One region of the Paraburkholderia sp. EG304 genome, then DNA from elsewhere that is predicted to be linked to it. Evidence: predicted binding sites of a transcription regulator. Region 1 holds the regulator's gene; each other region holds the start of a gene.

What was found. The regulator FNR, encoded in region 1, switches genes on or off when oxygen is low (the NO sensors DNR and NnrR bind a similar motif). The targets are predictions, from matches to a motif close to TTGATNNNNATCAA.
Region 2: the regulator FNR is predicted to act here: its motif matches at 2,163-2,176, upstream of ACLFKU_RS38445 (phytoene desaturase family protein).
Region 3: the regulator FNR is predicted to act here: its motif matches at 2,539-2,552, upstream of adhP (alcohol dehydrogenase AdhP).

Annotation. Positions count from the first base shown of each region.
Region 1 is NZ_JBKGUA010000069.1:10,666-15,439, reverse strand. Features, by position in the region: gene ACLFKU_RS38230 (universal stress protein) at 1-214, shown strand, start outside; gene ACLFKU_RS38225 (PAS domain S-box protein) at 248-1,348, opposite strand; gene fnr (fumarate/nitrate reduction transcriptional regulator Fnr) at 1,471-2,253, opposite strand; gene ACLFKU_RS38215 (response regulator) at 2,270-2,677, opposite strand; gene ACLFKU_RS38210 (universal stress protein) at 2,926-3,387, shown strand; gene ACLFKU_RS38205 (universal stress protein) at 3,472-3,939, opposite strand; gene ACLFKU_RS38200 (universal stress protein) at 3,962-4,774, opposite strand, start outside.
Region 2 is NZ_JBKGUA010000071.1:552-5,325, reverse strand. Features, by position in the region: partial or broken gene ACLFKU_RS38465 (DUF2252 family protein) at 209-454, opposite strand; gene ACLFKU_RS38460 (hypothetical protein) at 614-1,000, opposite strand; gene ACLFKU_RS38455 (hypothetical protein) at 1,180-1,608, opposite strand; gene ACLFKU_RS38450 (pyridoxamine 5'-phosphate oxidase family protein) at 1,631-2,107, opposite strand; gene ACLFKU_RS38445 (phytoene desaturase family protein) at 2,363-3,910, shown strand; partial or broken gene ACLFKU_RS38440 (transposase) at 4,639-4,774, opposite strand, start outside.
Region 3 is NZ_JBKGUA010000045.1:33,652-38,425, forward strand. Features, by position in the region: gene ACLFKU_RS33735 (molybdopterin-dependent oxidoreductase) at 1-939, shown strand, start outside; gene ACLFKU_RS33740 (4Fe-4S dicluster domain-containing protein) at 951-1,814, shown strand; gene ACLFKU_RS33745 (TetR/AcrR family transcriptional regulator) at 1,837-2,511, shown strand; gene adhP (alcohol dehydrogenase AdhP) at 2,613-3,638, shown strand; gene ACLFKU_RS33755 (DUF3141 domain-containing protein) at 3,863-4,774, shown strand, end outside.

The sequences.
Region 1 (4,774 bases):
GATCGAGTCGGAGAGCCTGTCCGACGACGTCGCCACGATCGTGTTGCGCCACGGCGAGCAGGTCCACGCTGATCTGCTCGTGCTCGGCACGCATGGGCGGCGCGGCGTGCGGCGCCTCGTGATCGGCAGCGTGGCGGAGCGGGTGCTGCGTTTCTCGACCTGTCCGGTGTTGCTGATGCGCGAGCAGATCGGCGAGGAAGCGCCCGAGGAGTAATCCCCGGTAGCGGCGCGCGGCGGCGTGTGAGCACTACACGAGCGCGTCGGCTGGTAGCTGGATCGAGATCCTGAAACCGTGGCCGGGCGAGCTGGTGAACGACACGTTGCCGCGCAACTGCCGCACCCGTTCGCGGATGCCAAGCAGCCCGAATGAAGTTGTTCCCTGCGACTGATCCAGCGCGACACCCACGCCGTCATCGTCGATATCGAGCGATACGGTCGGGCCCGCGCAGATCATGTCGATGCGTACGCGCCTCGCCTTGGCGTGCCGCGCGACGTTCGTCAACGCCTCCTGAACGATGCGAAACAGCGCCGTTGCCGCGAATTCGCCGCATACCGGCTCGGCCGGTTCGAGATGCACGCTCGAGCGCACGTTGTAGCGTTTCGTGAAGTCTTCGGCCAACCAGTCGAGCGCGGCGGCGAGTCCGAGGTCGTCGAGCAGCGGAGGGCGCAGATCGGCGGCGATGCGCCGCAGCGAAGCGGCCATCCAGTCGATCTGCTTTTGCAGCTCATGCGTTTGCGCCGCAAGCGGCTCGGTGTCGGCTTGCTGATTCAGCTTCGCTTCGAGCAGCGCGACGCTCATTTTCAGCGCCGTCAGCCGTTGGCCGAGATCGTCGTGCAGTTCGCGTGCAATACGTTTCTGCTCGTTTTCACGGGCGATCTGCGTGTGCGTGGATACCTGACTCGCGCGTTCGAGTTCCGCGAGACGCATACGCTCGGTCAGATCGCGGGTGACCTTGGCAAAGCCGAGCAGCGCGCCCGACGCATCGTGCACGGCGGAAACGACCACGTTGGCCCAGAAACGCGAACCGTCGCGACGCACACGCCACCCTTCGTCCTCGGCGCGGCCGACGGTTGCGGCGGTTTCCAGTTCGCGAGCGGGCTTGCCGGCCGCGATGTCTTCCGGGGTATAGAACTTCGAGAAATGCTGGCCGACGATTTCTTCGGGCGTGTAGCCCTTGATGCGCTGTGCGCCGGGATTCCAGCTGGTTACGCGGCCGGCGGGGTCGAGCATGAAGATCGCGTAGTCCTGTACCGCTTCGACCAACATGAAATAGCGATCCTCGACGGACACGTCCGACCCGGACGCAACACTGGTGAAGCAGGAAGACTCGCCGCTCGATAGACCCATCGCTCCTCCGGGCGGCCACGCAAGGTCGCGTACCGCAACGCACTGAGTTATATCAGTTCAGGAGCGCCGGTTCCACCCGGCATGTCCCGCGAACGAACGTGAGGCGAGCGCCGCGCCGACGCTCAAACCCGAGCCAGTCGTTCCGGGTCTTCGATGCGGATCGTTTTGCCGTTCGCCTTGACGAGGCGTTCGCGCTGGAACTTCGAGAACATCCGGCTCACCGTTTCGAGCTTCATGCCCAGAAAGCAGCCGATTTCCTCGCGCGTCATGCGCAGATGAAACTCCGCGGCCGAAAAGCCGCGCGCCTTGAAGCGCTTCGACAGATTCAGCAGGAACGTCGCGACGCGCTGCTCGGCGGTCATCGTCCCGAGCAGCATCATCTGGCTCGATTCGCGCACGATCTCGCCGCTCATCATCTGATAGATGTGATGCTGCATCGGTTTGATCTCGCGACAGATCGCCTCTAGCTGCGCGAACGGAATGATGCACACGACGCTATCTTCGAGCGCGATCGCATCGCAATTCTGCTTGCCCTCGCCGATGCCGTCGAGGCCAAGCGAGTCGCCCGCAATCTGGAAGCCGGTCACATGCTCGCGGCCGTCGCGATGCATGACCACGGTTTTGAATGAGCCGGCGCGTATCGCGTAGATGCTTTGAAACTCGTCGCCCGCGCGATACAGCGCGTCGCCGCGTTTGATCGAGCGCGTCGAGCAGATCAACGCGTCGAGCCGGCTCAGTTCGTCCGGCGTCAGCTCGGGCGGCATGCAGATCGCGCGCATCGCGCAGGTGGAGCAGCGCGTGACGGCGTGGCGTGCCGCCGCGGTGCTGGGCGCGACGTGGATCGGTACGACGTGCGAGGTGCGAGGCGCGTCGTGGCGGGGTTCACGGACTGCGGCAACTTGCATGATCGGCTCCTGGCGGTCAGACCCGATGCGCACGGCGCGCATAGGCAATCGCTTCGATGGCGCGGCAGGCGAGCTCGAACTCCGAGGTCTTGTCGAAGAAGAAGTCGGCGCCCGCCGCTTCGCACGCGCGGCGAAACGCCGTCGCGTCATGATTGGTCAGCACGATGCTGACGATGGACGGCCGCGCCCGCGACAGCGCAGCGAGCAGCAGCAGGTCGGTCTTGCCCGAGAAACACGGGTCCAGCACCGCGACATCGGCGCGACTCGCGACGATGTCGTCGAACGCGTGCTCGACGCCCGCGGACTCGCCGGCGATTTCGATGCCGGGAATCAGCGCGATCAGGCAAGCAAGCCGGCGCCGGACCTCGGTCGCATCGTCGACGAGAAAAACTCTCGATAAGGTGGCTGACGGGGGGCTGTCCATACCGACCAGTATTGGCGACCTAACCTTGGAAATATATCGGCGGCGCTTTAAGCGGTGCTAGGAGTTCAGGCAGTGGTTGTAGGAATATTCCTAGTGGCTTGCTGGCGATGCCGTCCAGCGGCGGCGACGCCGAGCGGCGGCCCGTTGACCTGCGTCAAGCCGCGTGGCGGCGCGCGCTTCACACTGTCGGTGCAAACGCGCGACGGCGCCACTTCGGGTCATGCCAGCGCTTTCACAGGGAGTCCGACATGTATGCACGAATTCTGGTTGCACTCGACGACAGTCCCAGCGCGCAGCGCGCCTTCGCCGAGGCGCTGAAGCTCGCGAAGCTGACGGGCGCCACGCTCGAAGCCTGCTGCGTGGTGGGGCACGGCAAGTGGTCGAACAATGCCGACGTGGCTTTCGAGCCGGAGCCGGCGAGCGCGGCGCAAGATTTCGCCAGCCGCGCGCTCGATGGGCCGCGCGAGCTGTTGCGCGAGGCGCAGGTGCCGGGCGGCGTGCGGGTGATCGACGCTTACGCTGAAAACGTGTCGGCGGTACTCGCGCGCGTCGCCGACGAAATCCAGGCCGATCTGATCGTGATGGGCACGCATGGCCGCCATGGCGTGCAGCGCTTTCTGCTCGGCAGCGTCGCGGAGTCGCTGGTACGGGCGACCGACATACCGGTGCTGATCGTGCGGCATGACGAACAAGGCCACCCGCGGCCCTGAAGCGCCGCGCCGCGCAGCAGCCAGTTTCTAGCGGCTCAGGTGAGTCCGCTCAGGTGAGTCCGCTGTCGGCGCTCGCGGGGCTGACTAACCGCGCGTCGCGCTGCTCGCCTGGGCGGGAATCATTAGCACCGGGCAACAGGCGCGGCGCAGCACGCGCTCGGCGACGCTGCCGAGCATCAGCCGTTGAAACCCGCGGCGGCCATGCGTGCCCATCACGATCGCGTCGGCGTGCCATTCGCGCGCCGTTTCGACGATCCGATGCGCGACGTCTTCGCCGGTGATCGAGGCTTCGACGGTGCGGGCCGTGCCCGTGACCCCGCGCGCGCTCATCCGGCTCTGGGCGTCGGCCGTGATCCGCTTGCCTTCCTCGATGAACGCGTCCTCGATCGTGGAAGGGTCGAAGCCGGGCGCGTCGTAAGCGATGATGGGTACGTCGATCACGTACAGCGGCATCAGCTCGGCGCCCGATTCGGCGGCGAGGGTCAGCGCGGCGTCGAACGCACGCGAGGCGGTGGCGCTGCCGTCGAGCGCGACGAGTAGGCGGTGAAACATGGCGGCTCCTTAAGCGCGCACTTCAGTGCGACAACAGCACCGGCACGGTCATCGACTCGAGCATCGTGCGAGTCGCGCCGCCCAGCACGACTTCGTGCAGGCGCGAATGTGCGTAGGCGCCCATCACGATCAGGTCGCAGCCGAGGTCGGCCGCCTGCGACAGCAGCGCGTCGCCGACCGGCGTGCGGTCCGCGACGCTCAGCTCGCGCACGTCGATCTTCACGCCGTGACGCGCGACGGTGAGGGCGATGTCGTCGCCCGCAGCCATGCCCTGCGGCGGACGATCGGCGGACGAATGCACCGTCAGCAGCGTCACTTTTGCCGCATGCGCGAGGAACGGCAGCGCGTCGTGGATCGCGCGGGTCGCTTCGCGGCTGCCGTCCCACGCGATCAGCGCGTGGCGGCCCGGCGCCGCGAAGGTGCCGCTCGACGGCACCAGCAACACCGGGCGCCCGGCCGACAGCACGATGTGCTCGACGAACTGTTCGGCGACGAACGCCTCGGGGTCGGCCGGGTCGGTCTGGCCGAGCACGACGAGATCGGCGACCCGCGCATAGGGCGGCACGACGTCGTTCGCGTAGCCGTTCGCGGCGATCCAGTGGCCGTCGACGTTCGCGCGCGCGAGTTCCGCGCGGAACAGCCGCTCCAGCGCGCTGGCACGCTCGCGACGCAGGCGCTCGTGCTCCGCGTAGTAGTCGGCGGTGCCGGCCATCACGAAGAACGCGTGCCGCGGCGGCACGTACGTCGAATACAGGCCGGTCAGCGTCGCATGAAAGCGGTGCGCGAGCTGCAATGCGATCTCGAGGCGCGGATGTGCACGAACGCTCGTATCGAG
Region 2 (4,774 bases), on a different contig from region 1:
CAGACTCGGTCCGCCCAACCACGCTGGAGCGGACACGCCTGACGTATTGTCAGGTAACGCCCTGTCTAGATTCTGATGTATGGCCGCGCCCGCGGCCAGCCAGACAAGCAGCGTAAGCGATCCGGATAGCCGCAACGCGGTCCTCTGCGTGGCCAGAAAGTACCGACGGATCACTTCGATTCTCCAGCAAAAGTTACGGCGAGCGCGCCTATTCCTCGGTCGTCGCCTGTATGCGGCCCTCACGAATCGCACGAATGAACTCGCCGGAGTCCTGTCCGTTCTGCGAGCTGTAATCCGTCGCGAACTCGATGATCGCGTCGTCGAAGGTCTGGCCCGAGCCCATGTAGCCGGCTATCATCGCCGCGTCGCCGGAACGCGCGGGGGCGCGCGCGAGCGCGTGTGCGCACATCCGCCCGTACTGTCGAAGCATGCCCAGATCGAGCGCTTCGATCAGCCGTGTTTTTATACGACGGTGTCGCAGAGGCACGATGCACCCTTATACTTCTGCAGCCTTAAGCTTAAGGTGCTCATCTGATTGGCCATCTTTTGATGCAAATCAACGTTGTTGAACGACTAGAAACGGAGCGCCAGATTCGACTCTTCCGGCATGGCGTCATCGGCCCTCTTTTCGACATCGTGGCCATGGCGGAACGTGCGGCGGCGCTCTCATGTTGGTGGGTTGTTCGCGTAACGTGACACGGACTGACGTCCCACATGAATGCTGCCAGTTCGCGGGCGCTAGCCACGACCGCGATGTTGATCGGCTCCTCGCGCTGTCAGCCGCCGGAATCGTCGGCGCAGGGGGCGCCTCGGCGTCCCAAGCGCGGTTGATGATGGCCTTGGGCAAGCCTTCGAGACGGGCCTGGATCTTCGGACTGACGCGGGCTGGATGGCGGTAACTCCACCCGGCCACAACCAGTAGTTTTCCGGCGTAGCTGTAGCCGGTCCTTACAATTCTGCCCAGCCTGCGATTGCCTCCCGACGAATGCTCGGATGGCACCACTCGGAGCCAGGTCAAGAAGGATTACACGCTCGTCCGACTACCCGGCGTATCTTGGCGCGTTGCTGGAGTCCGGCGATACCGGAGCGATGTTTCAGTGCCCGAAGCGAAACCGAAGGCTAAGTCAGCGGACGTTTTGGCAGATGAGCGGCGACAAACAGAGCTGCCCGATGTCGCCCTTACCCGCTCGATGAAATGCGCTTGCTAAGCATGTGGAAAACAGGAAAGATTGCGAAGCAGAGTTGAGCGGCAAGTCCGATCGCCCCGGGCACGGATCCGAGCCCGGCAACGTACTCTAGTACCGTCTTCCTGAACAGCATTACCGCGGTTCCCAGTTCCGCACAGATCAATATCGCAAAGGCGATTGCGCCCATCACAAATGCCTCGCTGGTCCCCGTCAGCATGCCATGTTTTCCGGCGATCCACCGTGACAGAATCCAGCTCACGGCAAGCATGAGCGGCGCTTCCAGTAGCACGGCGGGCGTTTCGCCGAGGTGCGGGATAACCAGAAGAACGCGAACCGCGCCGAGCGCGAAGCCAATGACGAAGACACTTGATGCATAGAGGCAACCCACTTTGATACAGGCTGCCCACCTGATCTCTGACATGAGAGCGTCGCGTCATCCGCTTTTACGATTGAAACAGGGAAGGAGAATCGCAAGTGTAGAGATCGGTGTGACCAAAACCTTGCGTATAGTCGAGCACTGAGATCACGGTTGGACGCACGCGAAATATACGGACTTCGTCGGGCGATGGCATCGGCAGCGGCAGCGCATGAACGTCTGGATACTTCAATGGAAGCATGCGCAACACCTTTTCCGCTTCTGCACGATCAGTCACTACTTGCGCGTGCGCCGCCATCGACAAACCAGTAATCGCCATTAGGTCGGGCGTGTCGTGGTCGATCGTAAGTGAGACGCGGTCATCGCGAGCGAGGTTGGCCGCCTTCTGGCTTTGCGGACCGCAAAGGAAGTAAAGCGTCAGACCATCGCTCACATAGCCAACGGTTGTCGCCTGCGGCCAACCGTCGGACCTTAGCGTGGCGATCGACATGATCCGATGCTGATCCAGCAATGACAGGATCTTTTCCTTGACATGTTCCTTCATTTATCGTCTTCCCGTTCCTAAAAGTTACATGATGGACTCGCGGGACACTGTTCACTTGATGCAAATCAATACCCGGCGATTGCCCGCCACTGCAACGCGAAGCGCTGCAAAGCAGTCCATGCTTCGGCTAAGCCCATTGCTTTTCCGGGAATTGGGCGCTGCGACCAGAATTGATACATATCAATTTCGCTCCGACTCGCCTGACATAGGATTTGCTATCGAAAGCCGCATCATTGGCTTGATGCGGGGGTGCGCATGTCAGGAAAACAGGTACACCCGGAAGCAATCGTCATTGGTTCAGGCATCGGCGGCCTCGCCTGTGCGGCGGCATTGGCGCGATGCGGCAGGGTCGTGCTTGTACTCGAACAGCAACACACGGCCGGTGGTCTCACACAGTCATTCAGCCGCTATGGCTTTCAATGGGACGTTGGATTGCACTATCTCGGCGAGATGGGTCCGAACGGCCAAGCGCGCTCAGTGGTCGACTGGCTTACCGGCAACTCCATTACATTCGCATCACTAAGCGATGTATACGACGTTGTACATTTCCCCGATGATTTCACGGTAAACTTCGCGCGTCCGAAACCAGCACTGGAACTCGAACTCAAATCGAAGTTCCCGCACTCTGCAAGCGAAATCGATACGTTTTTCAACGCACTGGCTGAAGCGGTTCATGCCGGACGATCCCTCTTTACGAGAAGAGCGTTGGCGGGATTCTTCGGCAACGTATATGGTATCTGGCACGAGCAGGAAATTCGAAAGTGGTGGGGACGCAGCAGTGCCGATGTCGTCAAGGATCTGATCAGCGACCCACGTCTGCGCGCGGTTCTCTTTGCTCAAAGGGGCGACTACGGAGGCATGGAACCTTCCCGGACAAGCTTTGGCATGCTCGCCGTCGTGATGAGTCACTATCTGAACGGCGGCTATTACCCGATCGGAGGCGCGAAGGTCTTCGCCGAAACGCTTATTCCCGTGGTCGAAGAAGCAGGCGGCATGGTCCGACTGAACGCAAAGGTCCGGGCGCTGCATGTGCAAAACAATGCTGCCACGGCCGTGGAACTCAACGATGGAACACTCCTGTACGCACCGGCAATATATTCGGATATCGGCGCGCGGAACACCGTCGGATTGTTGCCCTCAGATCTGCGTGAGACTGCATGGGCAAAAGAGATTCTCTCGTTCTCGCCGTCCGTTTGCCACGTCACGCTGTACCTTGGTCTGACCGGTGACATCCGTGCGCATGGAGCGTCTGGGGCGAATCACTGGTTTCACGAGACGTGGGATGCAGGTAGCGGCGTATGGCAGGGACCTGCGGAAGCGTCCGCTCCTGTACTGTTCGTTTCGTTCCCATCGTTGAAGGATCCCGCGCATGCTCGTGACGACAAACAGCGGCACACTGCCGAAGTTGTGACGATCATCAACTGGGACCTCTTCGCGCGTTGGGACGGGACAATGGTGCAACAGCGTCCTCAGGAATATGATGAACTCAAGGCAACGCTTGCTCGCAGCTTGCTGGCGCAGTTCACGAGCCATTTTCCTGAACTGGCGCCGATGGTCACGTTCCACGAAGTTTCCACGCCGCTGACCATGTCGTCATACACGGGGGCCCAACAAGGCGCGAGCTATGGGCTCGAAGTAAGTTCGCGCAGGTTTCTCTCAAAAGCACTCAATATCCGCACGCCGATTTCCCGACTCTTTCTCACGGGGCAAGATGTGACAAGCCCGGGCGTCACCGCTGCGTTGATGGCGGGCGTACTGTCCGCTGCGTCGATCGAACACGAGGTCTTCGACCGTCTCCGTTAGTTCGCTTCATTGTTGACCCGCTGCGACGGACAGATCTGCATCAAACATCGGTGTTTCGGTTTAAGCTCCATCGAGCGTTGGGTCGCAGGTTGTCCATTGCCGGGCAGCGGATCGACTTTCACGACCATGGCGCTGCCCGGCGTTGGGCAACCTTCGTTGCGACTGTGGGTGCAATTCTTCGTGCTCGATCCGTGAACGATAACCGAGCCTGATGTGCAAGTGGCGTGTGCTGGTGGGCACCAGAGTTGCCAAACTCAACGACGAAATCTACACGGTGATGGAGACGCGCTTACGACTGAACTGCGGCGGTGATTTGTGCGATCGCCTCGTAGTGGGCTGTAGATGGGCGCAGCCGGTCGCTTTACCGTCGCCCTGCCAACTCCGGCCGTCCGTGGCCTCAGGAGGAACGGGTTCACCAAGGCGGAACCCGGCAACTGGACGGCTATGGGGTGGCGGATTGATATGACTTTCCGTGTCAATCGCGATGGGTTCTCGGTTTTGGTTCATCTGAATTTCCTGAGGGCGACGTAGCAGTACGTCTCGACGGTGGGTCACACTGATATCCGCGGGTTGGTTACCGCATTACTGTGGTCCGCCCTATGAGCCTGCCGCTGCCTCAAGTCGCAAATCGCATTAGATGTATTGCATAATCCGCTCGCGGGTTACTCGGGTGCCGGGCTACGCCGCCTTCAGGAAACTCTCAGTGTCCTCGTTAAGATGATGGAGTGTCAGACCGGCCTGGCATCTTTCGGTATGGCGAGGGACATCGCCAGTCTGCTGATGTCCCAGATGAACCCTGAGAGTTCTCGCGCTACCGCAACCACGCTGGTGTTCACATTCTTGCCGCGCGCTGCGAGCTTGCGA
Region 3 (4,774 bases), on a different contig from region 1:
ACCGTCAATCATCGCATGGTGACGATGCAGCACAAATGCATCGAGCCTCTAGGCGAATCCCGCTCGGACTACGATATCTTCGCCGCTATTCTGACGCGTCTTGGTCTTGGCGGTGTCTTTACCGAGGGTTGCGGCGAACTCGACTGGGTCAAGCGGGTATTCGAGTCGTCGGATCTGCCGGATCACGTCACGTGGCGCGAATTCTGCCGCAAAGGCTATTTCGTCGTACCGCCAGAAAAGCCCGAATTGCGCCATCCCGTCGACATGCGGTGGTTCGCCGAAGGTCGGCGTAAGGATTTGCAGGAACCGCATCCGATGCCGTCGCAGTATGCCGAAAAGTTCGGGATGGGCCTGCAGACGCCGAGCGGCAAGCTCGAGTTCGTGCCGGAGTTGCTGAAGCGGCACACCGCCGATAACCCCGAGCGACCCCCGCTGAACCGGTATATCCCGTCCTGGGAGGGATTGCGCAGTGAATTGGCCCGGCGCTATCCCCTGCAACTGATAGCAACTCACAGCCGCTACAGTTTTCATACCCATTGCGACGGCAAGAATTCGTCAGTCAACAGCGTCGAGGATCATCGTGCGCTGATCGGCGGGCATCGCTTCTGGCTGCTGAGGCTTGGGTTCGCAGACGCGGCCGCGCGGGGCATTGCTCATCGCGACCTCGTCAAGGTCTACAACGACCGCGGCGCCGTGATCTGTGCGGCTGATGTGTCTGCTCTGTTGACCCCGGGCGTCGTCAAGTCGTATGAGGCAAGCGCGGAATTCCAGTTGATCGAAGTGGACGGCGAACGTGTCGAGATCGGCGGCTGCATGAACATGCTCACGCCCGACCGGTCGCAAACGGCAGGCACCAGCAGCATGAGTCCGAACTCATGCCTCGTACAGGTCGAAAAATGGCAAGGCGCCGATGCGTTCCTGCTCGGTCGCGCAGCGTGAGGAGAAACGCCATGAGCAAGTGGAATCTGGTTATCAAGGTCGGGCGCTGCGAGAACTGCCAGAACTGCGTGATCGCCGCGCGCGACGAGCACGTTGGCAACGAGTTTCCTGGTTACTCGGCACCGGCTTCGGCGGATGCCGAAAGCGCCATTCGCATCATGCGCCGCGTGCAAGGCGATTCGCACATGGTCGAGACGACGTACCTGCCGGTGATGTGCAACCACTGCGACGACGCACCTTGCATGCGTGTAGGCGGCGATGCCATCCGCAAGCGCGCCGACGGCATCGTCATCATTGATCCGGACAAGGCGCGGGGCAGAAAGGACCTTGTCAAGGCCTGTCCATACAAGGCGATCGTATGGAACGAGGCATTGCAACTGCCGCAGACATGGATCTTCGATGCCCATCTGCTGGATCAGGGTTGGCCGCACCCGCGATGCGAACAGGCCTGCCCAACGGGCGTTTTCGAAACCGTCAGGCTCGATGACGCCGCGATGGCAGAGAAGGCAAGACGGGAAGGACTCAAAGTTCTGGAACCGAGGTTAAAAACCAGTCCCCGCGTCTGGTACAGCGGCCTCGATCGTTGGGAGACGTGCTTTATCGGCGGCAGTGTCAGCGCGCAGGTGGGGCAGGTCGTCGAGTGTGTCGCTGATGCGGCCGTTGCGTTGTACTGGTGCAATCGGAAGGTGGCCGAAACCGTCACCGACGCGTTCGGCGATTTCCGGTTCTCGCGGCTCATCAAAGATAGCGGCCATTATCGGATCGAGATTCGTCATGGCTTGGGCAATGCGTTGCGCGAATGCGTATTGGGCGAGAGCGTGTATGTCGGCGAGATCGGCCTCGTGCAGTCGACGAACGCGGTTGAGGTGGACTGATGCCGGCGGTCTGTATTCATCCATGAAGCCGGTACGCCTGACACGCGCATGCAAAAAAGAGCAGACGCGAGAGCGCCTGCTCGACGCAGCGCGCCGTTCGTTCATCGAGCGGGGCCTGGCCGCGACGAGTGTGGAACACATCGCCGAGGCGGCCGGCTACACACGCGGCGCCTTCTATTCAAACTTCAGCAGTCAGCAGGAACTGCTACTCGAATTGCTGCAACGCGATGTAGAAAAGACGTGCGCGGACTGGCAGGCGATCATCAAATCGCCTGGCGCGCCGGACCAGGAAAAGGGTCGCGCACTCGCGCGTCTGAGTTGCGCTGAATTCGACAATGATTGCTTCCCGCTGTGGGTCGAAGCGGGCCTTCTCTCGTCGCGCGATAGCACGGTTCGGGAGCGGGTCACCGGGTTGCGGCAAAGGAAGCTGGCGAAGCTGGCCGCGTGTCTGTGCGCAGGCGTGCGTCCAGGCGACGGCGGCCGGCCTGCTCAACCTGAAGCGCTCGCGGCGGCCCTCCTCAGCCTCTGCGACGGCATGCGTTTCTTCCGGCTGTGCAATCCGGAAGGAATGACGGACGATTCGATTCGAGCCATTTTGGCGGCCTTGTTTTCCTGCACTTCGTCAGGTCCGGTACTGGAGAAACTTGAGTCGCTGGATGATGTCGGTGCAACGGTCCGCTTCCACTTACGCTCTTAGATCAATACGTTAGGACGGTCGTTTACGTTGATCTATCGCAAAACACTAGCGGGCCTGGCGAGGATACTCGTGAGAATCACAAACTCACTGAGGAGCGACTGATGGCTCAATTCATGAAAGCTGCGGTAGTCCATGCCTTCGGCGAGCCGCTGCGGATAGAAGAAGTGGCGGTTCCTGCGCCCGCTGCGGGTCAGATTCTCGTCAACGTGAAGGCTTCCGGGGTCTGCCACACCGACCTTCATGCCGCCGATGGTGACTGGCCGGTCAAGCCTCGCCTGCCGTTCATCCCAGGTCACGAGGGTGTCGGTTATGTCGCGGCGATTGGCGCGGGAGTCACGCACGTGAAGGAAGGCGACCGCGTTGGGGTGCCGTGGCTCTATACCGCATGCGGTCACTGCGAATACTGTCAGACGGGCTGGGAGACGCTTTGCCACGAGCAGCAGAATACCGGCTATTCCGTGAACGGCAGCTACGCCGAATATGTGGTCGCCGATCCGGACTACGTAGGTCATCTACCGAACGGGGTCGCGTTCGACGAAATCGCGCCGATCCTCTGCGCCGGAGTCACCGTATATAAAGGCATTCGGGTCACGGACACCCGGCCCGGTCAGTGGATCGCCATCTCGGGCATCGGCGGCCTCGGTCATGTCGCGGTCCAGTACGCCGTCGCGATGGGCCTGCATGTCGTTGCCGTGGATGTCGCGCCCGACAAGCTGGAACTTGCGCGCAAACTCGGCGCGCAAATCACCATCGACGCCTCGACGTCCGATCCTGCGAGCGAGGTCCAGAAACAGATCGGTGGCGCACATGGCGTTCTCGTGACCGCTGTCTCGCGCGGCGCGTTCGCGCAAGCGCTCGGCATGGTGCGCCGCGGCGGTACCGTCGCGCTCAACGGCCTGCCGCCCGGCGACTTTCCTCTGCCGATTTTTTCCACGGTACTGAATGGCATCACGGTTCGCGGTTCCATCGTGGGCACGCGTCGCGACCTGCAGGAATCGCTCGATTTCGCGGCCGAGGGAAAAGTGCGCGCACATATCCACCATGAGCGGCTAGAGAACATTAACGAAGTGTTCACCGCATTGCGCGAAGGCAAGGTCGACGGCCGGATCGTACTCACGGAACTTTGAATGAGCCACTGCCTTGTGCCGGTATCGCGCGCCGTGCGCGTCCAGTTGACGGCTCATCGTTGACCAGACGAACGAAGGCATTGATCCATGTCAGATCGGCACGGTGCCGCACGAGTAGTCTTCACAAGTTGCACGTCAATCGGTGCGCGCGTGCGAGTCCTCCCGCGAGACAGCCGGGGCCGCCGCGCGCGCCCTCAGCCAATGTCGCAGTGGAGGACGTAGTCATGGATGCAGCCACGCAGTTCGCACGCAGTCAGGAAATCGCCGGAAACATCGCCTACGTGCTGCAAAAACGCGCGCAGAATGCAGTAAATCAATACGGGAAACGCTTGCGCGACGCCGTCAGTGACGGCGTCCGCATGGACCAGAGCTGTACCTTCCCACCCGGGGCGCAACTGAACCCTTTGAGCGCATGGCATTACGCTGTCGATGTCGCACAACGCTCGCTGCTGTTCTGGGACACAATGCGAGAGCGCGGTACTCAGTACGTGGAGAACACGTCGCAAGGGCTCAAGCCCGCGCTTCACTTCGACTATGACGTCGTGCTCGATGGCAGGCATTTCGCGCGCCCTGTGAACTATGCGCTGCTGCACATCACACCACCCGAAGACGTCATCGTCGACGCGAATAAACGGCCTTATCTGATCATCGATCCGCGCGCCGGTCACGGTCCGGGCATTGGCGGCTTCAGGGACGATTCGCAGGTCGGCGTCGCTCTGCGCGCGGGCCATCCCGTGTACTTCGTCGTGTTCTTCCAGAATCCCGAACCGGGCCAGACCTTGCTCGACGTATGCGCGGCCGAACAGGAGTTCGTGAAGAAAGTGCGCTCGCTGCATCCCGACAGCGCGAAGCCGGCGATCATCGGCAACTGCCAGGGCGGCTGGGCCGCGATGATGCTGGCGAGCTCGTCGGCTGAAGACACTGGACCGGTCGTCATCAACGGCGCGCCGATGTCGTATTGGAGCGGCTCGTGGAGCGAGGGCGTGGGCGATAACCCGATGCGCTACGCGGGCGGCCTGCTGGGCGGCACGTGGCTCGCTTCGTTTTCGTCCGACCTCGGCAACGGCAAGTTCGACGGCGCGTATCTCGTGCAAAACTTCGAGTACCTGAACCCTGCCAATACCTTGTGGGACAAA